DNA from 4 places in the Streptomyces sp. KL116D genome. Region 2 is predicted to be linked to each of the others. Evidence: riboswitches for the same ligand, from Rfam matches in the RefSeq annotation. Region 2 holds a riboswitch; each other region holds the start of a gene.

Region 1 (7,388 bases), on a different contig from region 2:
GGGCACTGCGGATCCGGCGCCCCCGGGTCGCAGGAGAACCGGCAGCCGGCGACGACGTCGACGTCCGGCATCAGCGCCGAGAGCGCGCGTACGGCCGTGGACTTGGCGGTGCCCTTCTCGCCGCGCACCAGCACACCGCCCACGGCGGGCGACACGGCGTTCAGGATCAGGGCGAGCCGCAGATCGTCCTGACCGACGACGGCGGTGAACGGGTACGGCGTGGTCATCGACCCTCCAGATGGTCTTCGGCGCGTCCCGTGCGGGGCGCGGGGCTGTGCCGGTCGGCGGCCGTGCCGCGGGACGCGGGCATCGACGCGCTCACGTCGGGGCCCCCGGCGGCACGAACGGCAGCCCGGCGGGCGCCCCGCCCTCGATCAGCCGCCACAGCGCGTCGGTGTCGGCGTACCGCTCCACCAGATCGCCGAGCCGGTCCAGCTGCTCCTCGCGCAGCGCCTCGAACGACGTGTCGGGCGCGGGCACGAACCGTCTCCCCGCGTCCCGGGCGACCTCGCGCAGGAACGCCCGCCGGAACCCGTCCGATTCGAGAGACCCGTGCCAGTGCGTGCCCCACACGGCGCCGACCCGGCACCCGTCGAGGAAGGGGTCCCCGCCCAGCACCTCGGCGACCCCGTGGTGGATCTCGTAGCCCTCGACGTGCTCGCCGAGCGCCGAACCCACCGGCCGCTCCAGCGTCTTCCCGGCGGCGAACCGCACCCGTACGGGCAGCAGCCCGAGCCCGTCCACGACCCCGGCCCGCGACTCCACCTCGTCCTCGATGCGCTCGCCGAGCAGCTGGAAGCCGCCGCAGATCCCGAGCACCGGCCGCCCCTCGGCGGCCCGCCGCACCAGCGCGTCGGCAAGCCCGCGCTCCCGCAGCCACTCCAGCGCCCTGACGGTCCCGCGGGTCCCCGGCACCACGGCCAGGTCCGCGTCGACGAGCTCCTCGGCCCGGTCCACGAACCGCACCACGACACCCGGCTCGGCGGCCAGCGCGTCGACATCGGTGAAGTTCGACATCAGCGGCACCGCGCACACGGCGACCCGCAGCACGTCCTCGCCGACCGGCGGCGCCACCACGGACTCCCGCACCGTGCCCCGCAGGGACACCCGCAGGCCGTCCTCCTCGTCGATGCCCAGCCCGTGCTGGAACGGCAGCACTCCGTAAGTCGGCCGCCCGGTCAGGGACTCGAGCATGTCGAGGCCCGGCTCCAGCAGGGTCACGTCGCCCCGGAACTTGTTCACGAGGTACCCGGCGATCAGCTCCTGGTCCTCCGGCGCGAGCAGCGCCGTCGTCCCGAAGAACGATGCGAAGACGCCGCCCCGGTCGATGTCGCCGACGACGAGCACCGGCAGCCGCGCGGCCCGCGCGATGCCCATGTTCACGATGTCGGTGCGGCGCAGATTGATCTCGGCGGGAGAGCCCGCCCCTTCACAGATCACGGCATCATGACTGCCCCGCAACTCCTCCAGGCACCCCACGACGGTGTCCAGCAGCGCCGCCTGCCGCCCGCCGTGATAGCCCCGCGCGCTCAACTCGCCCACGGGCTTCCCCATGAGCACGACCTGACTGCTCCGGTCGCTGCCCGGCTTGAGCAGCACCGGGTTCATCAGCGCGCTCGGCTCGGCCCGGGCGGCCTGCGCCTGCATGGCCTGGGCGCGGCCGATCTCCGCGCCCTCCCGCGTCACGAACGAATTGAGGGACATGTTCTGCCCCTTGAACGGCGCGACCTTCACGCCCTGGCGCACCAGCCACCGGCAGATCCCGGCGGTCACGACGCTCTTCCCCGCGTCGGAGGTGGTGCCCGCGACGAGCAGCCCGCCGCCCTTGCGCCCGGTCATCGAAGCCTCCACAGCAACCGCCCGCCCACACAGACTCCCCACGCCGCAAGACCGATCCGCCGCGACAACCGCGCGGCCCGTTCCACATCACGCACCTCGACCGCGCGCCCCGGCGCGTTCAGGACGGGCCGGTGCTCGACCCTGCCCCCGTACGACAACGTCCCGCCGAGCCGCACCCCGAGCGCCCCCGCGAACGAGGCCTCGACGACCCCGGCGTTCGGGCTCGGATGCCGGTGCGCGTCGGCCCGCCAGGCCCGTACGGCGGCGCGCGGACGCCCCCCGGCCAGCACGGCGAGCGCCCCGGTCAGCCGGGCTCCCGGCCATCCGGCGACGTCGTCGAGCCGGGCCGAGGCCCAGCCGAACCTGCGGTACCGCGCGGACTTGTGCCCGACCATCGCGTCGAGCGTGTTCACGGCGCGGAAGGCGAGCAGCCCCGGCACTCCGCCCACGGCCCCCCACACCAGCGCGCCCACGACGGCGTCGGAGGTGTTCTCGGCGACGGACTCGACGACGCCCCGGGCGATCCCGTCGGCGTCGAGACCGGCCGGGTCCCGGCCGCACAGGCGCGGCAGCAACTCCCTGGCCAGTGCCACGTCGCCGGCCTCCAGCGCGGACCCGACCGCCCGGGCCTCCCGGCCCAGCGAGGTCCCGCCGACCACGGCCCAGGTCGCGGCGGCCGTCAGCGCGACGGAGGCGGCGGGGGAGCGGCGTACGGCGTGCGCGGCGGCCAGACCGACGGCGGTGGCCCCGCCCGCACACACGGCGGTGTGCAGGGCGCCCCAGCCCCGGTGGTCCCGCCACAGCAGCCGCTCGACGGCGCCCGCGGCCCGGCCGAAACCGGCGACGGGGTGCCCGCGGCGCGGATCGCCGAGCAGCAGATCGGCAAGGAGTCCTGCGGCGGCCCCGCACGCATACACGCGCTCGGCCCGCCCGGCGCCGCGAAGGGCGAACATGGCGGTGGTTGTCCTCACTCAGGGTGTCCACGCCCTGGTTCGACGAGACCGACAGCGTGAGTTCCTGGCTCGCCCCCTCACGAAGGGGACTGACAGTGGCGGGACCGCGCCGGATTCGCACCGGCTTCCTCAACTGCTGCCGTATATGGCGGGGGAAGTCCACCACGCTCCGAGAAGGTGCGTCAACTTGCTGTTGACCTGGGGTGGGTGAGTGTGGGGAGGTCCACAACGGGATGCGTGGCCGCGCCACAGGGCCGGGTTTCCTCTAGGTGTCGAAAACCGGGCGTCCCTAGGCTGGAACCGGCAGACGGAGAGCGGTCCGCGGTCCGCCCGCTCGGTGCGGCCGTCGTCGTCCGACACGTGCATGACCACGACGCCGTACGAGGCCCCGTCCACCGGTGCGCCGGGCTCGCCGCCGGTGCCCGTGGGTTCGGGTGCGGCCGGGCCGCCGGGGCCGCCGGAGTCCGTCACTCCCGTGCCAGGCGCATCACCAGCACCATCGGTGCGGTCGAGTCCGTGAGCGGCGGCCGCGAAGTACCGCCATTCCCACCCGTCGCCTGTGGCCGGCATGCGTGCCCGTTCCGGCGGCGACTCGAACGCGAAAGCGGGGTGCGGGACGCCGTACGTCCCGCACCCCGCTCGGGTGCTGTCCCGGCCGGTTCGCGTTCGACAAGTGAAGGCGGACCGGCTCCGATCACGCGACGATCAAATAGATCCCGTACGCCACAGCCGCCGCACACAGCGCGAAGCAGAGGTACGCACCGGACGTGACGGCCGCGGCCGACCCGCCCCGCTCCGCCGCGGCCTCCTTCTTGGAGAGGCCGACGATGCCGAGGGTGAACAGGCCCACCAGGGCCACGGTGACCACGAGGCTGACTCCGAACACGGAGCCGAGAGCTGCCCAGTCGATCTTCATAGCTGGTCCTGCTTCCTTACAGCGTGGCGCCGGCGGGGCGCGCGGGGTCGGCCGGGGCCGGGGCGGGGATGGTCGCCTTGACCTCCGCCGCGACCGCGGACTCCTCGGTGGTGAGGGTGCCGGCCGGCGGCGGGGTGACGGCGGCGATGGCCGTGGTCACGACGCCCGCGGGCTCCTCGGCGGCGGCCGGGGTGCCGACCTCGTCGTCGGTGACGTTCCGGTGGTCGATGGAGTTGCGGCGCGAGAGCTTCCAGATGACCGCGGAACCGGCGACCAGGAGCGCGGCCGTCAGGCCGATGCCCCACGGGCCCTGCTTGGTGAGGAACTCGGCGCCCGCACCGACCAGACCGGCGGCCGGCAGGGTCAGGCCCCACGCGACGAACATCCGGTTGGCGGTGGACCAGCGGACCACGCCGCCCTTGCGGCCGAGACCCGAACCCATCACGGCGCCGGAGCACGACTGCGTGGTGGAGAGCGAGAAGCCCAGGTGCGACGAGGCGAGGATGACGGTCGCGGCGCTGGTCTGCGCGGCGAACCCCTGCTGCGGCTGCAGGTCGGTCAGGCCCTTGCCCATGGTGCGGATGATGCGCCAGCCGCCCAGGTACGTGCCGAGCGCGATGGCGATGCCGGCCGAGACGATGACCCACAGCGGCGGGTCGGCGTCGGGCGCGATGACCCCGCCGGTGATCAGGGCGAGCGTGATGATGCCCATCGTCTTCTGCGCGTCGTTCGTGCCGTGCGCGAGCGAGACGAGGCCGGCCGAGGCGATCTGCCCGGCGCGGTAGCCCTTGGCGGTGGCCTTCTGGTCGGTCTTCTTGCTGATGCGGTAGGTCAGGCGCGTGGCGAGCATCGCGGCGAGGCCGGCGACGATCGGTGCGGCGACCGCGGGGAGCAGCACCTTGGTGACGACGGTGCCGCCGTTCACCGAGGACCAGCCCATCGACATGACGGCGGCGCCGATGAGGCCGCCGAACAGGGCGTGCGAGGAGCTGGACGGCAGGCCGACCAGCCAGGTCAGCAGGTTCCAGAGGATGGCGCCGACGAGCGCCGCGAATATGACCTCTGTCTTGAGGCCGTCCTCGTTGATGATGCCGCCGGAGATGGTCTTCGCGACCTCCACGGAGAGGAACGCGCCGACGAGGTTGAGCACGGCGGACATGGCCACCGCCGTCTTCGGCTTGAGAGCGCCTGTCGAGATGGTCGTCGCCATCGCGTTGGCGGTGTCGTGGAAACCGTTGGTGAAATCAAAAACCAGCGCGGTGACGATCACGATCGCAAGGAGCAGCGTGATGTGTTCCATTTACCCAGGCTTCGGTTGGACGTCAGTGGCACGGTGAACGTAGGCAAGCTGGGTGAACGGAAGATGAACTGGGTCGGGCGGCACGGTGACCCGATCCGGAGGCCCCCCGCTCCGCTTGACACGTGGCGGTGGCACGCATTCCGGATCGCCCCCGGCCCGACCCTCCGAAAGCCCCGGAATCTCGGGCTCCGGGACTCTCGGCAAGGCCCTTCGGACCTATCCCCGGGCGAACCTCTTGAGCTGGGTCATCGACCCGTTGAAGAGATTCTGATCACCCGGCAGGCGACCGCTGTTGCCGTACTGCCAGAACGTCCAGTACGACCACCCCTTGGGCAGTGACCCCGCGCTCTCGTCGTAGCGGGCGAGCCACAGGGCGTGGTTGGTGGCGAAGGCGCCGCTGTTGCCGGTGCACCGCTTCCACCAGTGGTAGTTGGTGTAGATCACCGGGCGCCGCCCGGTCCTGCGCTTCACCTCGTTGCTGAAGGACGAGATCCACCGGACCATCTTCGACCTGCTCAGGCCGTAGCACTTCTTCGCGCTGTACGGGTTGTACTCGATGTCGAGCGCGGGCGGCAGCGTCCAGCCGTCCCGTCGCCAGCCACCGCCGTTGCGCACGAAGTACGAGGCCTGCGTCGCGCCGGACGACTTGTTCGGCAGGGCGAAGTGGTAGGCGCCGCGGATGATCCCGGCGTTGCGGGCGCCGTTGTACTGCTGCGTGAAGTAGGGATTGCGGTAGGTCGTGGACTCGGTCGCCTTCACGTAGACGAACCGGGCCCCCTTGTTCCTCGCCTTCTGCCAGTTGACCTTCTTCTGGTGCGACGAGACGTCGTGCCCCCTCGGCTTCCCCGCCGCCTGGGCCGGCAGCTCCGCGAGCGCGGTTCCCCCCAGGGTCAGAGCGGCGACGGAGGTCGCGACGGCGATGCGGGCGCGACGGCGGGACGGTTTGTGATCACGAGCCATATTTCCCCCCGGATGGCGACGTGCATGACAAATCTCCCAGAGATTACCGGATGATCCCGTCTTGCCCGTCGAAGCCAAGCCAATCGTCCTCAGAAGGGGATCTATGCCCATATGAGGGCTTCCGGATCCCCGGGATCCGCACCGGCCCGCCGCGCTCGCGGGCTGGCAGGATGCCCGCCATGACGGAACTCGAGCAGGCGTGGGAAGAACTGGTCGCGACGGCCCGCAGGACTGTGACCGACGGACTGGTCGTCGGCACCTCCGGCAACGTCTCGGTGCGCGTGGGCGACGGCATCGTCCTGGTGACCCCGAGCGGCGTCCCGTACGACCGGCTCGGCCCGCGCGACGTCGTCGCCGTCGACCTCGACGGCGAGCGGCACGCGGGCACCCTCGAACCCACCAGCGAGCTGCCGCTGCACCTCGCCGTGTACCGGCACACCGACGCCCGCGCCGTCGTGCACACCCACGCCGTGCACGCCACCGCCGTGTCCACGCTCGTCCCCGAGCTCCCGCCCGTCCACTACATGGCGGCGGCCCTCGGCGGTCCCGTCCGCGTCGCCCCCTACGCCACGTACGGCACCGAGGAGTTGGCCGAGAACATGCTCATGGCGCTGGCCGAGCGCACCGGGTGTCTGCTGCAGAACCACGGAACCGTCACATACGGGGGCAGTCTCTCCCAGGCCTACGACCGCACCGCGCAGCTCGAGTGGATGTGCCGGCTGTGGCTCACCGCCCACTCCGTGCCCGGGCTGACCCCGTCGCTCCTCACCGACGAGCAGCTGCGGGCGGCGGGGGAGCGGCTCAGCGGATACGGGCAGCGGCCGCCATCCCCGTGACGCACGGAAATCCCGCCCCACCCGCCCCGGCGGCCCACCGCCGTCACCCCTGCCCACCGCCCCGCTGGCCGCGGCGCGCCCGTCCGTCGACACTGGACGGGTGCGCACCGCCAAAGCGACGGCCGCTGCCGTCACCGCCGTCCTCGGGGCCTCGGCCGCCGCGATCGCCGCCGGCCGACTGGCCAGCGACGCCGCGCTCAAGGCGCCCGCCGGCCGCCCGCTGCCCACCGAACCCCGGCTCACGGTCCACGCCACCGCGGCCGGCCAGATCACCCTCACCCGTGACCTGGCCTCCCGGCGCGCGGGCACCTACGGGCTCGCGGGCGACGGCTTCCACGCGGTCATCGGCCCGGTCGTCGAGTCGGCGCCGCACGAGGCCGACGCCGTCGTCCGCAGACTGGAGCGGGTCACCCACGGCGTCCTGGAACCCGGCGCCCGTGCCTGGCTCACGCCCCAGGTCCACATCGGCGACCCCAAGTCCGCGCTCGGCCTCGACCACGCCGACGTCGACGTGCCCGGCGAGCTCGGCGCACTGCCCGCCTGGTTCGTGCCCGGCGTCCGGGACACCTGGGTCATCACCGTGC
Region 2 (7,388 bases):
CGGGTGCGCCGCCTCGACGTGCAACTCCCGTCTGGGCGCCGGATTGGACGGCACCCGGGTCGTCCTGATCACCGACACCCACTACGGGCCGCTCGACCGCGCCCGCTGGTCGAGCGGGTCTGCGAGACGGTCAACAGCCTGGAGGCCGACCTCGTCTGCCACACCGGCGACATCGCCGACGGCACGGCCGAACGCCGCCGCGCCCAGAGCGACCGCTGGGTACGGTGCAGGCCGCCCACGCCCGGGTCTACGTCACCGGGAACCACGAGTACTACAGCGAGGCCCAGGGCTGGGTCGACCTGATGGGCGAGCTGGGCTGGAACCGCTGCGCAGCCGCCACCTGCCGCTCGAACGCGGCGGCGGCACCCTCGTGGTCGCCGTGCGTGGACGACGTCACCGCCGAGTCCTCCGGGCTGGCCGGCCACCGCGCCCACCTCGCCGGAGCCCTGGACGGCGCCGACCCCGACCTGCCCGTGCTGCTCCTGGCCCACTCAGCCCAAGTTCGTCGACCGGGCGGCGGCCGGCGGTGTCGACCTCCAGCTCTCGGGCCACACCCACGGCGGCCAGATCTGGCCCTTCCACCACCTGGTCGGCCTCGAGTCAGCCCGCCCTCGCGGGCCTCAGCCGCCACGGCACGCGCACCCTCCTCTACACCAGCCGCGGCACCGGCTTCTGGGACCGCCGTTCCGCGTCTTCGCACCCAGCGAGATCACCCTGCTCGTCCTGCGCTCACCCCAGGGAACCCCTCGTCTGCGTAGCGCGCGTGGTGCGCAGTGCGTAGAGGCGGGCGGGCGGACTGCTCCTGTGAGTGGCCGGGATCTCCAGGTCGCCCATAAATGATCCGACTTGCGCGGCCAAATGATCTAGTCTGCAAGGGACTTGACGATCAGCAGGCCGGACGATGGCGTTCCCTTCACCTGTTCGCTGTGCGCCCCTGGGGTCCGGCCACGGAAGGAGCGCAGTGCCTCCCGTACGCCCGAATCGCCGTTCCCTCATCGCCGGTGGTCTCGCAGTGGCCGCGGCGGCCGCCGTCCCGCTGTCGGCGTCCACGCCGGCCGTGGCAGCCGGTCTCACGCCCCTCCGGCTGGCCGGGCCGACCGGCCGCTCGCCGGTGGCGCCGCAGAGCTGCACCTCGCCGACCCCTCGCGGACCGACCCCTGGTCGGGACAGCCGCGGGAGGTGATGGCGACCGTGACGTACCCGGCCGCAGACGTGCGGGGCCGCACCATGATGCCCTGGCTGCCGTCCGGCGCCGAGCGGGCCCTGAAGGCCCGCTTCGGGGGCGCCGTGGACGGCTACGCGCTCCCGACGACCCACAGCGCGGTCGGCGCCCCGGCTCGCCCCGGGCGCCGTCGGTGCTGATCCATTCGCCGGGATACAACGCGGACCGCACGTTCAACACGCTGGTCATCGAGGAACTGGCCTCCTGGGGCTACGTCGTGGTCGCCGTCGACCATCCCTACGACTCGGGTGAGGTCGAGTTCCCGGACGGCCGTGTGGTCGTCAACCGTCCCGACGACGCGAGCGACAAGGCCCGCACGGCCGCCGTCGCGGTGCGGGCCGCTGACCTGCGGTTCGTCCTCGACCAACTGACCGTACTGGAGCGGGGCGGCAACCCCGACGCAGAGCGACGCCCCCTCCTCCCGCGGACTGCACCGGGCGCTGGACCTCACGCGCGTCGGCGCGTTCGGCCACTCCCGGGGCGGCGCGGCGTCCGCGTCGGTGATGTTCCTGGACGAGCGGGTGCGCGCCGGCATCGATCTGGACGGCGCTGCTGTACGGGCCGGTGGTCGAGCACGGCCTCGACCGGCCGTTCCTGCTCATGGACACGGTCGTCCACGACGGACTGAACCAGCAGGACGGGTCCTGGCCCCCGTTCTGGGCGCACCTGAGCGACTGGCGCCGCTGCCTTCGCCTCGCGGACGCCGACCACAACTGTTTCACCGACATCGTGGCGCTCGCCCCGCAGGTCCCCGAGCCGGTCCGCGACACGCTGCAGATCGGCGCGATCCCCGCCGACCGGGCGGTGGCCGGCGTGCGGGCGACCGTGCGGGCCTTCTTCGATCTGCACCTGCGCGGCCGCCCGGACACCGGGCACGTGCTGTGGGGCGCGTCGTCGCGCCATCCGAGGTCGGCTACATCGCCGGGTAGCCGAGGCACGGGCGCCGGGCCAGGCCGAACCGGGCCGAACCTAAAGGCGGCGAGTTGGCGGGTTGTGCGCCGGCGATGGTGTTCAGCCCCCACCCTCCGGTCTCCACGTCGGGAGGCCACCCACCCGCCAGGAGCCATCGGCCCCACTCTAGGGCCAGAGGCATGACGACCTCCCTGGCCCGCAGCGCCTTCGACTCGCTCCTCCTCGACGCGGTGCCCGACCACGAGACGCTGCGCCAGACCTACGCGGCGCCCAGCGACGCGGCCGTACGGAAGCAGATGACCGAACTCACCGACCATACCCGGCAGTTGATCGCCTGCCTCGTCGCTGGCCCTGATCGCCGACACGGACGCCGAGGGCACCTGCGACGTCTCCCCGCGCGGCGGCCCCGCCGGGTTCGCCTCCGTCCTCGACGCACGGACGGTGGCGATACCGGACGCGACCGGCAACGAGCGTCTGGACACCCTGCAGAACGCCCCAAGTCGCTGCTGCGCCGGCCGGGGCTGACGATCGCCGACGTCGAGCGGGCGGAGGCGGAGTCGCTCAACTACCGGTACGAGTGAGCCCGACCGGTGGATGCCGGCCACCGACCGAGCAGACCGAGAAGGCCCCGCAGGCAGGAACCCAGGCCCCGTGGCGGGCGGGTCAGAGGACGTGGCCCGTCTCCACCGGGAAGTCCGGCGGCCACGGCTTGGACCAGTCGAACAGGAATTCCCGGTCGCCCATCAGCTCGTACTCCGCCTCGCGCCAGCTCGGGATGCCCCCGATGACGAAGCGCTGTCCCCGTCAGGCTCCAGCATCCACGTGTACTCGGCGTCGGCCGGATCCAGCCGGTGCCGCTCCTGCAGCACGGCGAACTCCCCGGAGGCGGCGCGCCGGATGTGGAGACCGTTGCCGTAGACGGGCTGAAGGAGCATCAGCTCCACGTAGCGATGTATATCTCGATGCGCGTGGTGGTCGGTCCGCCGTCGTCGCTTCGCTCTGCAGGAAGAGCTGCCGGTGGGACGGATCGAGACCGGACGATCCGGAACAGTCTCCCCGTGCGGATGAAGTCAGCCATGATCGAAACTCTCTGTCGCGCCTCGTGCCGCCGCTGCGCCTCTCGGTCGACGACCTCGTGCGCCGCTCCAGTCTGGCGGAGGTCGCGACGACTGTTGGCGTTGTTCGCTTCCACGCAGCACGCCCTCGGCCCGTGTCACCCGCCGGCACCCCCTCGGCCCGTGTCACCCGCCGCTGGACGTCCCGAGCACTCCTGGCGGCGCAGCAACGGCAGCAGGTGGTGCTCGACGGCCGGCGCCAACCGCAGGCCCGCGTCCCGGCCGTCGGTCCAGCGAAGGGCCGCCAGCTCGGCCGCGGGGACCGGGTCACCGATCAGCGTCGCGGGAGAACACGGTCAGCTGCATGGGCACGCCTTCCAGCGCTGCCGTCTCCTCCACCACCGCGAGATGTTCGAGCGTGTCCGCAGCTCTACACCCAGTTCTTCCCGCAACTCCCGTTCCAGGGTCTCTTCGGGCTGTTCTCCGGCCTCGGGCTTGCCACCCGGAATGTAGAAGACGTCCGGCGCTGCCTGCTTGCTCACGACGAGCAGCTTCCCGTCCTCGACCACGGCCGCCGCGACGACCTTCATGACTGCATGATCCATCCCTGCATTGTGCAGGCCCGATCAGCCTTCCGCGCACCCCGGCCTCCTGCGCCGCCACCCGTCGACGTGTCTCACTTCACCCTCCCGATTCCGGACGACCCAGCGATCCTCGACCGCGAACCCATAAGGTGGCTCCCGCAGCTGGTTCGCCCTGTCAGCCGGACAGGGCGTCGCAGAGAGGGAACCCGGTGGAATTCCGGGACTGCCGCAGCGGTGAGTGAGAACGACCGCCGTCATACGCACTGGGTCCCGGCAAGGGATCTGGGAAGCGACGGCCACTAGGAGTCCGTCCGGTCGGATGGACGTGCTCACGAGTCCGAAGACCTGCCACCTGCCCGTGGGCGTACGACGCGCGCACGGACATCCCGGTGACCTCGTGGGCGGGTCGGCGTACACATCAGGCGGACGACCGCGCCATCCGGCGCGAGAGCGCACCGCCGTCCGTGTCACTCCTTCGTGCGTACAGGTCCTCGGGACCCCAGGGATACGTCTCTCGAAGGAGATCTCCGTGACCACCAGGACGCAGCCGCGGCGGCACGGGCCACCGTGTACGGCTACCCGCGCCGGGCCAGAACCGCGAGCTCAAGAAGGCCGTCGAGGGCTACTGGAAGGGCCGCGTCACCTCCGACGCCCTCCGGGCCACCGCCGCCGGCCTGCGCCGCACCAACTGGCAGGAACTGGCCGCCGCCGGGATCACCGAAGTCCCCACCGGCGACTTCTCCCTCTACGACCACGTCCTCGACACGACCGTGATGGTCGGTGCGATCCCCGAACGCCACCGGGCCGCCGTGGACGCCGACGCCCTGGACGGCCTCTTCGCGATGGCCCGCGGCACGCGGACGTCGCGCCGCTGGAGATGACCAAGTGGTTCGACACCAGCTACCACTACCTGGTGCCCGAGTTGGGGCCCGGCACCGTCTTCACGGCCGACTCCACGAAGCAGGTCGCGGAACTCAAGGAGGCCCTGGCCCTCGGACTGGTCGCCCGGCCGGTCCTGGTCGGCGGTCACGTACCTCCTCCTCGCCAAGCCCGCCCCCGGTGTGGCCGCCGACTTCGACCCGCTGACCCTCCTGGACCGGCTGCTGCCCGTCTACGCCGAGGTCCTCGCCGACCTGCGCGCGGCGGGCGCCGAGTGGGTGCAACTCGACGAGCCCGCCCTGGTCCAGGACCGCACCCCCGCGGAACTCAACGCCGCCGCGCGCGCTCTACCGCTGATCTCGGTGCCCTCACCGACCGGCCCAAGCTCCTGGTCGCCAGCTACTTCGACCGCCTCGGCGACGCCCTGCCCGTCCTCGCCAGGCGTCCCCGGTCGACGGACTCGCCCTCGACTTCACCGAAGCGGCCGCCGCCAACCTCGACGCTCTCGCCGCCGTCGGCGGACTGCCCGGCTAAGCGCCTGGTCGCCGGGGTCGTCAGCGGCCGCAACATCTGGGTCAACGACCTGGAGCAGTCCTCGCCACGCTCGGCACCTGCTGGGCCTCGCCGACCGGGTCGACGTGGCCGCCTCTTCCTCGCTCCTGCACGTCCCCCTGGACGCGTCGCTGGAGCGCGACATCGATCCGCAGATCCTGCGCTGGCTGGCCTTCGCCCGGCAGAAGACCGCCGAGATCGCCACGCTCGCCAAGGGCCTCGCCCAGGGCACCGACGCGATCACCGCCGAACTCGCCGTCAACCGGGCCGCCCTGTCCTCCCGCGCCGCCTCCCCGATCACCCGCGACCCGGCCGTCCGGGCCCGCGCCGCTGGCCGTCACCGAGGCCGACACCCGGCGCGCCCAGGCCCACCCGCGGAGCGGGCCGCCGCCCAGCGCGCCCACCTCGATCTGCCGCTGCTGCCGACCACCACGATCGGTTCCTTCCCGCAGACCACCGAACTGCGCACCGCGCGCGCCGACCTGAGGTCCGGCCGCATCGACACCGCGGGCTACGAGGAACGCATCAGGACCGAGATCCGCGACGTCATCTCCTTCCAGGAGAAGACCGGCATCGACGTCCTCGTGCACGGCGAGCCCGAACGCAACGACATGGTGCAGTACTTCGCCGAGCGGCTCACCGGCTATCTCGCCCTGCAGGCCGGCTGGGTGCAGTCCTACGGCACCCGCTACGTCCGCCCGCCGGTCCTGGCCGGCGACATCTCCCGGCCCGAGCCGATGACGGTGCGCTGGACCGCGTACGCGCAGTCCCTGACGGGCCGCCCCGTCAGGGCATGCTCACCGGGCCGGTCACCATGCTCGCCTGGTCGTTCGTCCGTGACGACCAGCCCCTCGGCGACACCGCGCGCCAGGTCGCCCTCGCCCTGCGCGACGAGGTCAACGACCTGGAGGCGAACGGCACTTCGGTCATCCAGGTCGACGAGCCCGCGCTGCGCGAGACCCTCCCGCTGCGCGCCGCCGACCACGCCGACTACCTGGCCTGGGCCACCGAGGCGTTCCGGGTCACCACTGCCGGCGTGCGGCCGGAGACGCAGATCCACACGCGCATGTGCTACGCCGAGTTCGGCGACATCGTGCAGGCGATCGACGATCTCGACGCGGACGTGATCAGCCTGGAGGCGGCGCGCTCACACATGCAGGTCGCCCGCGAACTGGCCGAGCACGGCTACCCGCGCGAGGCCGGGCCCGGCGTCTACGACATCCACTCCCCGCGTCCCCAGCCGCGACGAGGCATCCGCCCTGCTGCGTACGGGACTTGAGGCCATCCCCGCCGAGCGGCTCTGGGTCAACCCGGACTGCGGTCTGAAGACCCGCGGCTGGCCCGAGACGCGCGCGTCCCTGGAGAACCTCGTCGCCGCCGCCCGCACCGTCCGCGCCGAGCTCGACACTCCCGCGTCTCTGACACCGCCGGGCCGGGGCCCACTGCACCCGGCCCGGCGAACGACCCCGGCGAGGCCGGCACGCCGGACCCCGGACCGGGCCCGTGCAGTACGCGGCCGTGGAGCTTCACCACCCGTACGCGTCCGGGGACAGCCCCGAAGCGCTTCGCGCCTGCTCGTCCCGCCCGGTAACGTCTCGAGCGATGTCCTCACGGCGGCGAGCCCAGGATTCCGCGTGCGGCCGCCCCGGCAGTCCCGACGCTGAGAGCAGGTTTCGTCCATGGCATGTCGTATCACTGAACTCGTGCTCGGTTGCCGGGACCCCGAGGCGCTGGCCCGGTTCTGGTGCGAGGTCCTTGACTTCGTCGTACTCGGCCGCGAGGAGGACGGCAGCCTCGAGATCGGGCCGCGCGAAGGGTTCGGCGGCCCGCAGCGCCGACCATCATCCTCAGCCCCGAGGAGCCGACGGACGAGACCAAGCCCCGGCTGCACATCGACGTCAACGCCACCGATCGCGACCAGGACGCCGAACTCGAACGCCTCCTGAAGCTCGGGGCCCGCCCCGCCGACGTCGGGCAGACCGGCGACGAGTCTGGCGCACGTCCTCGCCGACCCCGAGGGCAATGCGTTCTGCCTGCTCAAGACTCGCGTTCGCCCTCTCTGACGGGGCTGCCGGGCAGCGAAGGAGGGCCGTTGCCAGTGGCTTGGAGCGGCGCGCAATTGCCCACCCGGGAGGAATTCGGCTGAAGAGGCAATCGGCTCGGCCCTCCGATTCTCGGCCCCGC
Region 3 (7,388 bases), on a different contig from region 2:
GTGCGGGCGGCGGCGACGAGGTTCTCGGGACGCGCGCGTCTCGGGCCAGCCGCGGGTCTTCAGACCGCAGTCCGGGTTGACCCAGAGCCGCTCGGCGGGGATGGCCTCAAGTCCCGTACGCAGCAGGGCGGATGCCCTCGTCGCGGCTGGGGACGCGGGGAGTGGATGTCGTAGACGCCGGGCCCGGCCTCGCGCGGGTAGCCGTGCTCGGCCAGTTCGCGGGCGACCTGCATGTGTGAGCGCGCCGCCTCCAGGCTGATCACGTCCGCGTCGAGATCGTCGATCGCCTGCACGATGTCGCCGAACTCGGCGTAGCACATGCGCGTGTGGATCTGCGTCTCCGGCCGCACGCCGGCAGTGGTGACCCGGAACGCCTCGGTGGCCCAGGCCAGGTAGTCGGCGTGGTCGGCGGCGCGCAGCGGGAGGGTCTGCGCAGCGCGGGCTCGTCGACCCTGGATGACCGAAGTGCCGTTCGCCTCCAGGTCGTTGACCTCGTCGCGCAGGGCGAGGGCGACCTGGCGCGCGGTGTCGCCGAGGGGCTGGTCGTCACGGACGAACGACCAGGCGAGCATGGTGACCGGCCCGGTGAGCATGCCCCTGACGGGGCGGCCCGTCAGGGGACTGCGCGTACGCGGTCCAGCGCACCGTCATCGGCTCGGGCCGGGAGATGTCGCCGGCCAGGACCGGCGGGCGGACGTAGCGGGTGCCGTAGGACTGCACCCAGCCGGCCTGCAGGGCGAGATAGCCGGTGAGCCGCTCGGCGAAGTACTGCACCATGTCGTTGCGTTCGGGCTCGCCGTGCACGAGGACGTCGATGCCGGTCTTCTCCTGGAAGGAGATGACGTCGCGGATCTCGGTCCTGATGCGTTCCTCGTAGCCCGCGGTGTCGATGCGGCCGGACCTCAGGTCGGCGCGCGGTGCGCAGTTCGGTGGTCTGCGGGAAGGAACCGATCGTGGTGGTCGGCAGCAGCGGCAGATCGAGGTGGGCGCGCTGGGCGGCGGCCCGCTCCGCGGGTGGGCCTGGGCGCGCCGGGTGTCGGCCTCGGTGACGGCCAGCGGCGCGGGCCCGGACGGCCGGGTCGCGGGTGATCGGGGAGGCGGCGCGGGAGGACAGGGCGGCCCGGTTGACGGCGAGTTCGGCGGTGATCGCGTCGGTGCCCTGGGCGAGGCCCTTGGCGAGCGTGGCGATCTCGGCGGTCTTCTGCCGGGCGAAGGCCAGCCAGCGCAGGATCTGCGGATCGATGTCGCGCTCCAGCGACGCGTCCAGGGGGACGCAGGAGCGAGGAAGAGGCGGCCACGTCGACCCGGTCGGCGAGGCCCAGCAGGTGCCGAGCGTGGCGAGGACTGCTCCAGGTCGTTGACCCAGATGTTGCGGCCGCTGACGACCCCGGCGACCAGGCGCTTAGCCGGGCAGTCCGCCGACGGCGGCGAGAGCGTCGAGGTTGGCGGCGGCCGCTTCGGGTGAAGTCGAGGGCGAGTCCGTCGACCGGGGACGCCTGGCGAGGACGGGCAGGGCGTCGCCGAGGCGGTCGAAGTAGCTGGCGACCAGGAGCTTGGGCCCGGTCGGTGAGGGCACCGAGATCAGCGGTAGAGCGCGCGCGGCGGCGTTGAGTTCCGCGGGGGTGCGGTCCTGGACCAGGGCGGGCTCGTCGAGTTGCACCCACTCGGCGCCCGCCGCGCGCAGGTCGGCGAGGACCTCGGCGTAGACGGGCAGCAGCCGGTCCAGGAGGGTCAGCGGGTCGAAGTCGGCGGCCACACCGGGGGCGGGCTTGGCGAGGGGAGGGAGGTACGTGACCGCCGACCAGGACCGGCCGGGCGACCAGTCCGAGGGCCAGGGCCTCCTTGAGTTCCGCGACCTGCTTCGTGGAGTCGGCCGTGAAGACGGTGCCGGGCCCCAACTCGGGCACCAGGTAGTGGTAGCTGGTGTCGAACCACTTGGTCATCTCCAGCGGCGCGACGTCCCGCGTGCCGCGGGCCATCGCGAAGAGGCCGTCCAGGGCGTCGGCGTCCACGGCGGCCCGGTGGCGTTCGGGGATCGCACCGACCATCACGGTCGTGTCGAGGACGTGGTCGTAGAGGGAGAAGTCGCCGGTGGGGACTTCGGTGATCCCGGCGGCGGCCAGTTCCTGCCAGTTGGTGCGGCGCAGGCCGGCGGCGGTGGCCCGGAGGGCGTCGGAGGTGACGCGGCCCTTCCAGTAGCCCTCGACGGCCTTCTTGAGCTCGCGGTTCTGGCCCCGGCGCGGGTAGCCGTACACGGTGGCCCGTGCCGCCGCGGCTGCGTCCTGGTGGTCACGGAGATCTCCTTCGAGAGACGTATCCCTGGGGGTCCCGAGGACCTGTACGCACGAAGGAGTGACACGGACGGCGGTGCGCTCGCGCCGGGATGGCGCGGTCGTCCGCCTGATGTGTACGCCGACCCGCCCACGAGGTCACTGGGATGTCCGTGCGCGTCGTACGCCCACGGGCAGGTGGCAGGTCTTCGGACTCGTGAGCACGTCCATCCGACCGGACGGACTCCTAGTGGCCGTCGCTTCCCAGATCCCTTGCCGGGACCCAGTGCGTATGACGGCGGTCGTTCTCACTCACCGCTGCGGCAGTCCCGGAATTCCACCGGGTTCCCTCTCTGCGACGCCCTGTCCGGCTGACAGGGCGAACCAGCTGCGGGAGCCACCTTATGGGTTCGCGGTCGAGGATCGCTGGGTCGTCCGGAATCAGGAGGGTGAAGTGAGACACGTCGACGGGTGGCGGCGCAGGAGGCCGGGGTGCGCGGAAGGCTGATCGGGCCTGCACAATGCAGGGATGGATCATGCAGTCATGAAGGTCGTCGCGGCGGCCGTGGTCGAGGACAGGAAGCTGCTCGTCGTGAGCAAGCAGGCAGCGCCGGACGTCTTCACATTCCGGGTGGCAAGCCCGAGGCCGGAGAACAGCCCGAAGAGACCCTGGAACGGGAGTTGCGGGAAGAACTGGGTGTAGAGCTGCGGACACGCTCGAACATCTCGCGGTGGTGGAGGAGACGGCAGCGCTGGAAGGCGTGCCCATGCAGCTGACCGTGTTCTCCCGGGCGACGCTGATCGGTGACCCGGTCCCCCGCGGCCGAGCTGGCGGCCCTTCGCTGGACCGACGGCCGGGACGCGGGCCTGCGGGTTGGCGCCGGCCGTCGAGCACCACCTGCTGCCGTTGCTGCGCCGCCAGGAGTGCTTCGGGACGTCCAGCGGCGGGTGACACGGGCCGAGGGGGTGCCGGCGGGTGACACGGGCCGAGGGCGTGCTGCGTGAAAGCGAACAACGCCAACAGTCGTCGCGACCTCCCGCCAGACTGGAGCGGCGCACGAGGTCGTCCGACCGAGAGGCGCAGCGGCGGCACGAGGCGCGACAGAGAGTTTCGATCATGGCTGACTTCATCCGCACGGGGAGACTGTTCCGGATCGTCCGGTCTGATCCGTCCCACCGGCAGCTCTTCCTGCAGAGCAGCGACGACGGCGGACCGACCACCACGCGCATCGAGATATACACGCATTACGTGGAGCTGATGCTCCTTCAGCCCGTCTACGGCAACGGTCTCCACATCCGGCGCGCCGCCTCCGGGGAGTTCGCCGTGCTGCAGGAGCGGCACTGGCTGGATCCGGCCGACGCCGAGTACACGTGGATGCTGGAGCCTGACGGGGACAGCGCTTCGTCATCGGGGGCATCCCGAGCTGGCGCGAGGCGGAGTACGAGCTGATGGGCGACCGGGAATTCCTGTTCGACTGGTCCAAGCCGTGGCCGCCGGACTTCCCGGTGGAGACGGGCCACGTCCTCTGACCCGCCCCGCCACGGGGCCTGGGTTCCCTGCCTGGTGGGGCCTTCTCGGTCTGCTCGGTCGGTGGCCGGCATCCACCGGTCGGGCTCACTCGTACCGGTAGTTGAGCGACTCTGCCTCCGCCCGCTCGACGTCGGCGATCGTCAGCCCCGGCCGGCGCAGCAACGACTTGGGGCGTTCTGCGGGTGTCCAGACGCTCGTTGCCGGTCGCGTCCGGTATCGCCACCGTCCGTGCGTCGAGGACGGAGGCGAACCCGGCGGGGCCGCCGCGCGGGGGAGACGTCGCAGGGTGCCCTCGGCGTCCGTGTCGGCGATCAGGGCCAGCGACGAGGCAGGCGATCAACTGCCGGGTATGGTCGGTGAGTTCGGTCATCTGCTTCCGGTACGGCCGCGTCGCTGGGCGCCGCGTAGGTCTGGCGCAGCGTCTCGTGGTCGGGCACCGCGTCGAGGAGGAGCGAGTCGAAGGCGCTGCGGGCCAGGGAGGTCGTCATGCCTCTGGCCCTAGAGTGGGGCCGATGGCTCCTGGCGGGTGGGTGGCCTCCCGACGTGGAGACCGGAGGGTGGGGGCTGAACACCATCGCCGGCGCACAACCCGCCAACTCGCCGCCTTTAGGTTCGGCCCGGTTCGGCCTGGCCCGGCGCCCGTGCCTCGGCTACCCGGCGATGTAGCCGACCTCGGATGGCGCGACGACGCGCCCCACAGCACGTGCCCGGTGTCCGGGCGGCCGCGCAGGTGCAGATCGAAGAAGGCCCGCACGGTCGCCCGCACGCCGGCCACCGCCCGGTCGGCGGGGATCGCGCCGATCTGCAGCGTGTCGCGGACCGGCTCCGGGGACCTGCGGGGGCGAGCGCCACGATGTCGGTGAAACAGTTGTGGTCGGCGTCCGCGAGGCGAAGGCAGCGGCGCCAGTCGCTCAGGTGCGCCCAGAACGGGGGCCAGGACCCGTCCTGCTGGTTCAGTCCGTCGTGGACGACCGTGTCCATGAGCAGGAACGGCCGGTCGAGGCCGTGCTCGACCACCGGCCCGTACGCAGCGCCGTCCAGATCGATGCCGGCGCGCACCCGCTCGTCCAGGAACATCACCGACGCGGGACGCCGCGCCGCCCCGGGAGTGGCCGAACGCGCCGACGCGCGTGAGGTCCAGCGCCCGGTGCAGTCCGCGGGAGGAGGGGGCGTCGCTCTGCGTCGGGGTTGCCGCCCCGCTCCAGGTACGGTCAGTTGGTCGAGGACGAACCGCAGGTCAGCAGCCCGCACCGCGACGGCGGCCGTGCGGGCCTTGTCGCTCGCGTCGTCGGGACGGTTGACGACCACACGGCCGTCCGGGAACTCGACCTCACCCGAGTCGTAGGGATGGTCGACGGCGACTACGACGTAGCCCCAGGAGGCCAGTTCCTCGATGACCAGCGTGTTGAACGTGCGGTCCGCGTTGTATCCCGGCGAATGGATCAGCACCGACGGCGCCCGGGGCGAGCCGGGGCGCCGACCGCGCTGTGGGTCGTCGGGAGCGCGTAGCCGTCCACGGCGCCCCCGAAGCGGGGCCTTCAGGGCCCGCTCGGCGCCGGACGGCAGCCAGGGCATCATGGTGCGGGCCCCGCACGTCTGCGGCCGGGTACGTCACGGTCGCCATCACCTCCCGCGGCTGTCCCGACCAGGGGTCGGTCCGCGAGGGGTCGGCGAGGTGCAGCTTGCGGCGCCACCGGCGAGCGAGCCGGTCGGCCCGGCCAGCCGGAGGGGCGTGAGACCGGCTGCCACGGCCGGCGTGGACGCCGACAGCGGGACGGCGGCCGCCGCGGCCACTGCGAGACCACCGGCGATGAGGGAACGGCGATTCGGGCGTACGGGAGGCACTGCGCCCTTCCGTGGCCGGACCCCAGGGGCGCACAGCGAACAAGGTGAAGGGAACACTATCGTCCGGCCTGCTGATCGTCAAGTCCCTTGCAGACTAGATCATTTGGCCGCGCAAGTCGGATCATTTATGGGCGACCTGGAGTCCCGGCCACTCACAGGAGCAGTCCGCCCGCCCGCCTCTACGCACTGCGCACCACGCGCGCTACGCAGACGAGGGGTTCCCTGGGGTGAGCGCAGGACGAGCAGGGTGATCTCGCTGGGTGCGAAGACGCGGAACGGCGGTCCCAGAAGCCGGTGCCGCGGCTGGTGTAGAGGAGGGTGCGCGTGCCGTGGCGGCTGAGGCCCGCGAGGGCGGGCTGACTGAGGCCGACCAGGTGGTGGAAGGGGCCAGATCTGGCCGCCGTGGGTGGCCTAGAGCTGGAGGTCGACACCGCCGGCCGCCGCCCGGTCGACGAACTTGGGCTGAGTGGGCCAGGAGCAGCACGGGCAGGTCGGGGTCGGCGCCGTCCAGGGCTCCGGCGAGGTGGGCGCGGTGGCCGGCCAGCCCGGAGGACTCGGCGGTGACGTCGTCCACGCACGGCGACCACGAGGGTGCCGCCGCCGCGTTCGAGCGGCAGGTGGCGGCTGCGCAGCGGTTCCGAGCCCAGCTCGCCCATCAGGTCGACCCAGCCCTGGGCCTCGCTGTAGTACTCGTGGTTCCCGGTGACGTAGACCCGGGCGTGGGCGGCCTGCACCGTACCCAGCGGTCGCTCTGGGCGCGGCGGCGTTCGGCCGTGCCGTCGGCGATGTCGCCGGTGTGGCAGACGAGGTCGGCCTCCAGGCTGTTGACCGTCTCGCAGACCCGCTCGACCAGCGGGCGCGGTCGAGCGGGCCCGTAGTGGGTGTCGGTGATCAGGACGACCCGGGTGCCGTCCAATCCGGCGCCCAGACGGGAGTTGCACGTCGAGGCGGCGCACCCGCGGTACCCGGCGGGCCTCGAAGGTTCCCCCAGGCCAGCAGGACGACGGCTACGCCGAGGACCGCCCAGGTGACGATCCGCGCCCGCTCTGCGCGTCGCCGACGACCGGCCACGCTCAGGGCCAGGCGCAGCGGGTGCCGAGCAACACGGACCAGGTGAACACGATCCAGCTCGAACCCAGCAGGGTGTCACCGACGATCGCCGCCCGGTCCTGCTGCCGTCGGCCGTGCCCTGCGCACCATCGCGAGCGGCATCGTGATCAGTCCGGCGACGAACAGCGCGGTGCCGCCCAGCGACGGGAGGGGCCAGTGCTGGCCCGCGTACAGCAGACCCAGCAGGGCACGGCCCACAGCAGGACGGGCGCGATGGGGGGATGAAGCGCATCAGGCGGCGCGAGGGTGCTCTGTTCGCTCGCCTGTCCTGCACTGTCGGCGGGCCGGGTCTCGCTGGTGTCGGTCACGCTTTCCTCCATGAGTAACCGCTGCCGTCGCGCGCACTTTATCCGGTCGGCCCAGAAGCCGTTCGGCGGCCCCGGGCGTCCAGCGGCCCGCACCGCCTGCGCGGTCGGTGGTTCTGCCAGGAGCAGGGGAGGGTCAGGCGGCGAGGACCAGCCTCCCACCGTCGCCAGCGCGCCCGCCGCGAAGGACAGGGCCGCCATCCGCTTCGCATTGCGCACGTAGCCCACGCGCGTGCGCGCGCTCCTGCGGACCGCCGCCTTCGTTCCCAGGTGGGCGCTTCGTGTTCTGCGGATCTAAGACCATCGGGTACTCCTCGCCGACCACGT
Region 4 (7,388 bases), on a different contig from region 2:
GCGAGTCGTCGGCGGCGGGCGCGGCCCGGTTCATCGCGGCCTGCACCCGGCCGAGCAGCGCCGCCGCGCGCAGCCGGCCGGTCACGGCGGGCTCGGGCTCGGCGGCGGCGCCCGCGGCCGGGACGACGATGGTGACCTGCGAGCGGTACAGGTCCCGCAGTTCGGCGGCCAGCCGCTCGGCGAGCGCGTCGTCGCCACAGACGATCATGTGGCCGGGCAGGGAGGGCCGCTGGGGCTGATGAGGTAACGACACAGGGATCATGGTGCCCCCCGCCGGTGGGCGGCCGTGGCGCATCGGCTAAGAAGACGTCAGGACGACGGCAGACGACGGCGGACGACGGCGGACGACGTCGGGGCCAGGACGACGACAGGGGTGGAGATGGCGCCGCAGGAGGACGTCCCCGCGGAGTTCCTGGACGGGTTCGCCCGGGTGGTGGCGGACGCCTCGGCCACCGGCCGGCGGCTGACCCGGGACGAGCTCGACGGGCGCCGCGCGCTGGGCGAGCGGGCCGCGGAGAAGGGGCTCGGCCTGCGCGATCTGGTGGCCGCGCACCTGGCGCAGCTGCGTACGGACACGGTCGGCGCCCGCGCCGGGCTCGACAGCGTCGTCACGGTCGGCGCCCAGGCGCTCGACGCGTTCGCCGAGGGCTACGAGCGGGCGCAGCGGCTCACCATGCGGCAGGAGGAGGCGGCCCGCCGCGACTTCATCGACGATCTGCTCTACGGCCGCAGCGACCTGGGCCAACTCGCCGAGCGGGCCGAGCGGTTCGGGCTGCGGCTGTCGTCCGGGCACGCCGTCGCGGTGGCCCGTGGGCCGGTCGCGTACGAGGAGGGCGGCGCGGTGTCCCGCGAGGTCGAGCGGGCGGTGATCGCCCGCTTCGGCAACCGGCACATCCTGCTGACCGCCAAGGACGGCCGGCTGGTCTGCATCGCCCCCGGCGACCAGCAGAAGGTCCTCGCCCACTTCGCCGAGCAGGCGTGCGCCGCGGGCGAGGGCGTCCAGGTCGCCGTCGGCCGCCCGCAGTCGGGCCCAGGCGGCGTCGTCCAGTCGTACGAGGAGGCGCTCAACGCGCTGGACCTGGCCGCCCGCCTCGATCTGGACGCCCCGGTGCTGCGCGCCGCCGACCTGCTCGTCTACCCGGTGCTGACCCGCGACCGGCAGGCGATGGCCGACCTCGTCCAGCACACGCTCGGCCCGCTGCGCGGGGCGCGGGGCGGGGCGCAGCCGCTGCTCGACACGCTCACGGCCTACTTCGACTCCGGCTGCGTGTCCGCCGAGGCCGCCCGCCGGCTGACCCTGAGCGTGCGCGCGTTCACCTACCGCCTGGCCCGCATCCACCAGCTCACCGGCGCCGACCCGGCCGACCCGGTGCACCGCTACGCGCTGCAGACCGCGGTGATCGGCGCCCGGCTCCTCGACTGGCCGGGCCCCGCACCCGTCCACCCGCCCGCCCCGTCCCCGAGGAGTCCGTCGTGACCCGACGCGTCCTGTTCGTCTCCCCCGCCATGAACGCCTCGCTGCGCCAGGCCCGGTTCGACGACGGGGCCGCGCTCGACGCGTCGGGGCGGGACGCCGCGCGGGCGGCGGCCGGAGCGCTGGTGACGGGCGCGGGCGCGCCGGCCGTCACGTCGGGCAGCAGGCGCTGCCGCGAGACCGCCGAGGCCCTCGGTCTCGACGCGTCGGCCGCGCCGGACGGACTGGCCGCCCAGGACATGGGGCGCTGGCGGGGCAGGACGCTCGCGGAGGTGACCGGGGCCGAACCGCTGGACGTCGCGCGGTGGCTCGACGATCCGGAGTTCGCGCCCGGTGGCGGGGAGTCGGTGGCCGGTGTGTGCGCCCGGGTGGCGCGGTGGCTCGACGCGCTGGCGGACGACGCGCAGGTGGTCGCCGTCGTGGAGCCCGAGGTGGTGCGCGCGGCCGTGGTGCACGCGCTGGGCGCGCCCGTGTCGGCGTTCTGGCGCTGCGACGTCGCGCCGCTGACGGCCACCGGGCTGAGCGGCCGGGGCGCACGCTGGAACGTGCGCCTCGGAGGACCGCTCAGCCCCGCGGATCCGTCGGACTGATCACCGGCCGGCCGGTACCGCCGGTGCGGCCGGGACCGCGGCCGGCTTCGGCTGGAGCAGGCGCTGGGCCAACTCCCCGAAGATCAGGCCGAATCCGCTCCACAGGGTGACCTGGATGGCCAGCGCGGAGAGCCGGAAGCGCCACAGCAGGGTGGCGGGGAAGTGCTCGGGCACGTCGTTGACCACGGGCAGGACGGCGAAGGCGATGCCCGTCACGACGACGAAGCCCAGCACGCCGGCCAGCGTGGCGTAGTACGTCCCGATCCGCGGGGCGAGCCGCTTGCCGAGGACGGTGGCGCCGGTCGCGAGGAGCACGCTGAGCAGGATCATCAGGAAGTAGAGGGTGGTCCGCTTGCCGATGGTGTCGGGGTTGCCGACGGCGGGCGGAGTGGCCGGGTACTTCAGGTACGGCACGACGTACACGGCCAGCAGTGCGCAGCCGGACAGCAGCAGCGCGGTCGCCCGCGGACCGAACCGGCCGGCGCGGCCGAGGGCGAAGCAGTAGGCGAGGGCGGCGATGCCGCCGAAGGCGACGCCGTAGACGAGCATGCCGGTGGCGAGGCCGGCCGTGGACTGCAGGCTCCGGGAGACGAGTTCGGCCTCCTCGCCGCCGTGCGAGTGGGCCGCGTGGGCCTCCTCGAAGCCGATGGCGCCGTCGACGCTGGGCTCGCCGAGCCAGTAGGCGATGACCAGGGCGAGCACGCCGGCCGCCAGGCCGGCGAGCATGCCCCGAACGAGCAGGTTGCGTACGGTGGTTGAGTTCATGAGCGCGCGACGTCCCTCTGGATCAGTGGCAGGGGAAGCCGAGCAGGTGGCGTGCGTCGTGCACCCATTCATGGACCCCCGCGCCACTGAACACGGAGGTGGCGCCCTGTTCGGCGCCGACGAAGTACAGCAGGACCAGCATCAGGATGCCGAAGAAGGCGGCCCAGGGGGCGATGACCTTCAGCGGGAGTTTGGCCGGCAGGACCGGCGTGGTGGCGGTCGGCTGGGCGACAGGCTGCGCCATGGCAGTGCCTCCTTGGGAGTTCGCGTCCCGTTTCGTTGGTGCACATGACGACCGTCACGGGTCTGACTCACGAGGAGCCCGGGGGCTCGTCGTTCACAGTGGCGCGACCGTGCCGGACTCTCACCGGCTTCCGTCGACCGTCGTCGATAACGACATGACGCTACCGTGTGACGCGTCCATGGCCAAGACCGGGCGGACGGCGGGCCGGGGGCGCGCGGGGCCCGGGGACCGCTCATAGTCGCAACCGGCCGGGAAGCCAAGGCGAACAAGGTCACACGGGTCGGCTCTGCTGTCGCTGTAGTCATCTCCCCTAGCATCCGAGCATGACGGTCCTGCCAGACGACGGGCTTTCCTTGGCGGCCGAGTTCCCCGACGCGACGCACGAGCAGTGGCAGCACCTGGTCGCGGGTGTCCTGCGCAAGTCGGGCAAGGAACTCTCGGCGGCCGAGGCGGAAGACGCCTTGTCCACTCCGCTCGAGGACGGGCTGCGCGCCCGCCCGCTGTACACCTCCGGGGACGCGACCACGGTCGCCTCCGGCCTGCCCGGTTTCGCGCCGTTCGTGCGCGGCGGCCGGGCCGAGGGCAATGTCGTGGGCGGCTGGGACGTGCGCCAGCGGCACGCCGTCGCCGACGCCGCGGCGGTCCTCGCCGACCTGGAGAACGGGGTCACGTCGCTGTGGCTGACCGTGGGCGGCTCCGGCGGCATCCCCGTCGAGGCGCTGCCCACCGCGCTCGACGGCGTGCTGCTGGACCTCGCCCCGATCGTCCTGGACGCGGGCGCCGAGACCGCGGCCGCCGCCGACCGGCTGCTGCGGCTGTACGCGGACGCGGGCGTCGCCGACGACGCCGCGCGCGGCAACCTGGGCGCGGACCCGCTGGGCCACGAGGCGCGCACCGGCACCGGGTACGACGACGAGGCCGTCGTCGAGCTCGCCCGCCGGTGCACCGCACGCCACCCCGGCCTGCGGGCGCTGACCGTGGACGCGCTGCCGTACCACGAGGCGGGCGGTTCGGCCGCGCAGGAGCTGGGTGCGTCGCTGGCGACCGGGGTCGCCTATCTGCGCCTGCTGACGGCGGCCGGGCTGACGGTCCGGCAGGCGCTGGCGCAGCTGGAGTTCCGGTACGCGGCGACCGCCGACCAGTTCCTGACCATCGCCAAGTTCCGGGCGGCGCGCCGGCTGTGGGCGCGCGTCGCCGAGGCCTGCGGGGCGGCCGACGCGGGTGCGCAGCGCCAGCACGCGGTGACCTCGTCGGTGATGACGACGCGCCGCGACCCGTGGGTGAACATGCTGCGGACCACCATCGCCACGCTGGCGGCGGGCGTCGGCGGCGCCGATTCCGTGACGGTGCTGCCCTTCGACGACGCGCTGGGGCTGCCGGACGCGTTCGCGCGGCGGATCGCCCGCAACACCTCGACGATCCTCATCGAGGAGTCGCACCTGGCGCGGGTCATCGACCCGGCCGGCGGCTCCGGGTACGTGGAGCGGCTCACCGACGAACTCGCCCACGCGGGCTGGGAGTTCTTCCAGCTGATCGAGCGGTCCGGCGGTCAGGCGGCCGCCCTGCGCTCCGGTCTGGTCCGCGACCGGCTCGCCGAGACCTGGGCGGCGCGCAGCGCCCGCCTGGCCCAGCGGCGTGAACCGATCACCGGTGTCAGCGAGTTCCCGCACCTGGGCGAGAAGCCGGTGCGGCGCGCCCCGGCGCCCGCGCCCCCGTCGGGCGGTCTGCCGCGGGTCCGCCGCGACGAGGCCTTCGAGGTGCTGCGGGCCCGCTCCGACGCCCATCTCGAAGCCACCGGGGCCCGCCCCCGGGTGTTCCTCGCCGCGCTCGGCCCGGCCGGCGCCCACACCGCCCGGCTCGCCTTCGCCGCCAACCTGTTCCAGGCGGGCGGCATCGAGCCCGTCAGCGACGGCACCTTCGAGGAGAGCGGGGCGCGCGAGGCGTGCCTGTGCTCCAGCGACGAGGTGTACGCGGAGCAGGCCGACGCCACCGTCCGGCAGTTGCGGGCGGCCGGTGCCGAGCACGTCCTCCTCGCGGGCCGGCCGGGCGCGGCGGGCCGGTCCGACGGCATCGACACCTACGTCTTCGCCGGCTGCGACGCCGTGGCCGTGCTCTCCGCCTCGCTCGACCGCATGGGAGTGTCCCGATGACCGTCCCCGACTTCTCGGCGATCGATCTCGGCGCCCCGGCGGGCGCCCCCGGCGCCGACGAGTGGCGCGCCGCGCTGAAGCGGGCCACGGACGGCAACGACCTCCGGTGGGAGACCCCCGAGGGCATCGCCGTCGAACCGCTGTACACCGGCCGGGATCTGGAGGGCCTCGACTTCCTGGACACGTATCCGGGCGTCGCGCCGTACCTGCGCGGCCCCTATCCGACGATGTACGTGAACCAGCCCTGGACGATCCGGCAGTACGCGGGCTTCTCCACGGCCGAGGAGTCGAACGCCTTCTACCGGCGCAATCTGGCGGCCGGTCAGAAGGGCCTGTCGGTCGCCTTCGACCTGCCGACCCACCGCGGCTACGACAGCGACCACCCGCGCGTCACCGGTGACGTCGGCATGGCGGGCGTGGCCATCGACTCGATCTACGACATGCGCCAGCTCTTCGACGGCATCCCGCTGGACAGGATGACGGTGTCGATGACGATGAACGGCGCGGTGCTGCCGATCCTCGCGCTCTACATCGTGGCGGCAGAGGAACAGGGCGTACCGCCCGAGAAGCTCGCGGGGACCATCCAGAACGACATCCTCAAGGAGTTCATGGTCCGCAACACCTACATCTATCCGCCCAAGCCCTCGATGCGGATCATCTCCGACATCTTCGCGTACACCTCGCAGCGGATGCCGCGCTACAACTCGATCTCCATCTCCGGCTACCACATCCAGGAGGCGGGCGCGACGGCCGACCTGGAGCTGGCGTACACCCTCGCGGACGGCGTGGAGTACATCAGGGCGGGCCGCGAGGCGGGCCTGGACGTGGACGCGTTCGCGCCGCGCCTCAGCTTCTTCTGGGCGATCGGCATGAACTTCTTCATGGAGGTCGCCAAGCTCCGCGCGGCGCGCCTGCTGTGGGCGAAGCTGGTGAAGCAGTTCGACCCGAAGAACGCCAAGTCCCTTTCGCTGCGCACCCATTCGCAGACGTCGGGCTGGTCGCTGACGGCGCAGGACGTGTTCAACAACGTGACGCGTACGTGCGTGGAGGCGATGGCGGCGACCCAGGGCCACACCCAGTCGCTGCACACGAACGCGCTCGACGAGGCGCTCGCGCTGCCCACCGACTTCTCCGCCCGCATCGCCCGCAACACCCAGCTGCTGCTCCAGCAGGAGTCGGGTACGACCCGGGTCATCGACCCGTGGGGCGGCAGCGCCTACGTCGAGAAGCTGACCCACGACCTCGCCCGGCGCGCCTGGCAGCACATCCAGGAGGTCGAGCAGGCGGGCGGCATGGCGCAGGCCATCGACGCGGGCATCCCCAAGCTGCGCGTGGAGGAGGCCGCGGCCCGCACCCAGGCCCGGATCGACTCCGGCCGGCAGCCGGTGATCGGGGTGAACAAGTACCGGGTCGACAGCGACGAGCAGATCGAGGTCCTCAAGGTCGACAACTCGTCGGTGCGCGCCCAGCAGATCGCCAAGCTGCGGCGGCTGCGCGAGGAGCGTGACGAGCGGGTCTGCCAGGACGCGCTCGACGCGCTCACCCGGGCGGCGGGCGGCGACGGCAACCTGCTGGAGCTCGCCGTGCACGCGGCGCGCGCGAAGGCGACCGTCGGCGAGATCTCCGACGCCCTGGAGAAGGTGTACGGGCGGCATGCCGGGCAGATCCGTACGATCGCCGGCGTGTACCGCAACGAAGCAGGCCAGTCGCCGTCGGTGGACCGCACCCGGGCCCAGGTGGACGCGTTCGCCGAGGCCGAGGGCCGCCGGCCGCGCATCCTCGTCGCCAAGATGGGCCAGGACGGTCACGACCGCGGCCAGAAGGTGATCGCGACCGCCTTCGCCGACCTCGGCTTCGACGTCGACGTCGGCCCGCTGTTCCAGACCCCGGGCGAGGTGGCGCGCCAGGCCGTCGAGGCGGACGTGCACATCGTGGGGGTGTCGTCGCTCGCGGCCGGACACCTCACCCTCGTGCCGGCGCTGCGCGAGGCACTGGCCGAGGAGGGGCGCGACGACATCATGGTCGTGGTCGGCGGAGTGATCCCGCCGGCCGACGTGCCGACGCTCCTGGAGATGGGCGCGGCCGCCGTCTTCCCGCCCGGCACGGTGATCCCGGACGCGGCCCACGACCTGGTGGCGCGGCTGGCCGCCGACCTCGGGCACGAC

The links. Region 2 has a riboswitch for cobalamin ahead of metE (5-methyltetrahydropteroyltriglutamate--homocysteine S-methyltransferase). Riboswitches for the same ligand answer to the same signal wherever they lie in the genome.
Region 1: linked by a shared signal. The riboswitch ahead of RBJ77_RS24180 (cobalamin biosynthesis protein) and the one ahead of metE (5-methyltetrahydropteroyltriglutamate--homocysteine S-methyltransferase) in region 2 are both predicted to bind cobalamin.
Region 3: linked by a shared signal. The riboswitch ahead of RBJ77_RS24000 (5-methyltetrahydropteroyltriglutamate--homocysteine S-methyltransferase) and the one ahead of metE (5-methyltetrahydropteroyltriglutamate--homocysteine S-methyltransferase) in region 2 are both predicted to bind cobalamin.
Region 4: linked by a shared signal. The riboswitch ahead of RBJ77_RS14060 (CbtB-domain containing protein) and the one ahead of metE (5-methyltetrahydropteroyltriglutamate--homocysteine S-methyltransferase) in region 2 are both predicted to bind cobalamin.

Annotation. Positions count from the first base shown of each region.
Region 1 is NZ_JASERH010000060.1:3,394-10,781, reverse strand. Features, by position in the region: gene RBJ77_RS24190 (putative cobaltochelatase) at 1-227, opposite strand, end outside; gene RBJ77_RS24185 (cobyric acid synthase) at 319-1,839, opposite strand; gene RBJ77_RS24180 (cobalamin biosynthesis protein) at 1,836-2,792, opposite strand; cobalamin riboswitch at 2,830-2,977, opposite strand; gene RBJ77_RS24175 (hypothetical protein) at 3,487-3,708, opposite strand; gene RBJ77_RS24170 (anion permease) at 3,725-5,008, opposite strand; gene RBJ77_RS24165 (lysozyme) at 5,225-5,968, opposite strand; gene RBJ77_RS24160 (class II aldolase/adducin family protein) at 6,148-6,804, shown strand; gene RBJ77_RS24155 (alpha/beta hydrolase) at 6,905-7,388, shown strand, end outside.
Region 2 is NZ_JASERH010000084.1:148,248-155,635, reverse strand. Features, by position in the region: partial or broken gene RBJ77_RS32790 (metallophosphoesterase) at 1-738, shown strand, start outside; gene RBJ77_RS32785 (hypothetical protein) at 1,183-1,362, shown strand; gene RBJ77_RS32780 (hypothetical protein) at 1,356-1,850, shown strand; gene RBJ77_RS32775 (hypothetical protein) at 1,787-2,317, shown strand; partial or broken gene RBJ77_RS32770 (pyridoxamine 5'-phosphate oxidase family protein) at 2,314-2,650, shown strand; gene RBJ77_RS32765 (hypothetical protein) at 2,878-3,069, opposite strand; gene RBJ77_RS32760 (NUDIX domain-containing protein) at 3,546-3,794, opposite strand; cobalamin riboswitch at 3,920-4,141, shown strand; partial or broken gene metE (5-methyltetrahydropteroyltriglutamate--homocysteine S-methyltransferase) at 4,251-6,607, shown strand; partial or broken gene RBJ77_RS32750 (VOC family protein) at 6,884-7,267, shown strand.
Region 3 is NZ_JASERH010000059.1:4,854-12,241, forward strand. Features, by position in the region: partial or broken gene RBJ77_RS23985 (5-methyltetrahydropteroyltriglutamate--homocysteine S-methyltransferase) at 88-593, opposite strand; gene RBJ77_RS23990 (hypothetical protein) at 547-1,398, opposite strand; gene RBJ77_RS23995 (hypothetical protein) at 1,403-1,756, opposite strand; partial or broken gene RBJ77_RS24000 (5-methyltetrahydropteroyltriglutamate--homocysteine S-methyltransferase) at 1,857-2,255, opposite strand; cobalamin riboswitch at 2,453-2,674, opposite strand; gene RBJ77_RS24005 (NUDIX domain-containing protein) at 2,763-3,047, shown strand; gene RBJ77_RS24010 (hypothetical protein) at 3,388-3,720, shown strand; gene RBJ77_RS24015 (hypothetical protein) at 4,113-4,289, opposite strand; gene RBJ77_RS24020 (hypothetical protein) at 4,408-5,250, opposite strand; partial or broken gene RBJ77_RS24025 (metallophosphoesterase) at 5,869-7,064, opposite strand.
Region 4 is NZ_JASERH010000035.1:186,331-193,718, reverse strand. Features, by position in the region: gene RBJ77_RS14080 (NAD-binding protein) at 1-208, opposite strand, end outside; gene RBJ77_RS14075 (PucR family transcriptional regulator) at 380-1,477, shown strand; gene RBJ77_RS14070 (histidine phosphatase family protein) at 1,474-2,064, shown strand; gene RBJ77_RS14065 (CbtA family protein) at 2,065-2,829, opposite strand; gene RBJ77_RS14060 (CbtB-domain containing protein) at 2,852-3,073, opposite strand; cobalamin riboswitch at 3,111-3,248, opposite strand; gene RBJ77_RS14055 (methylmalonyl-CoA mutase family protein) at 3,397-5,223, shown strand; gene scpA (methylmalonyl-CoA mutase) at 5,220-7,388, shown strand, end outside.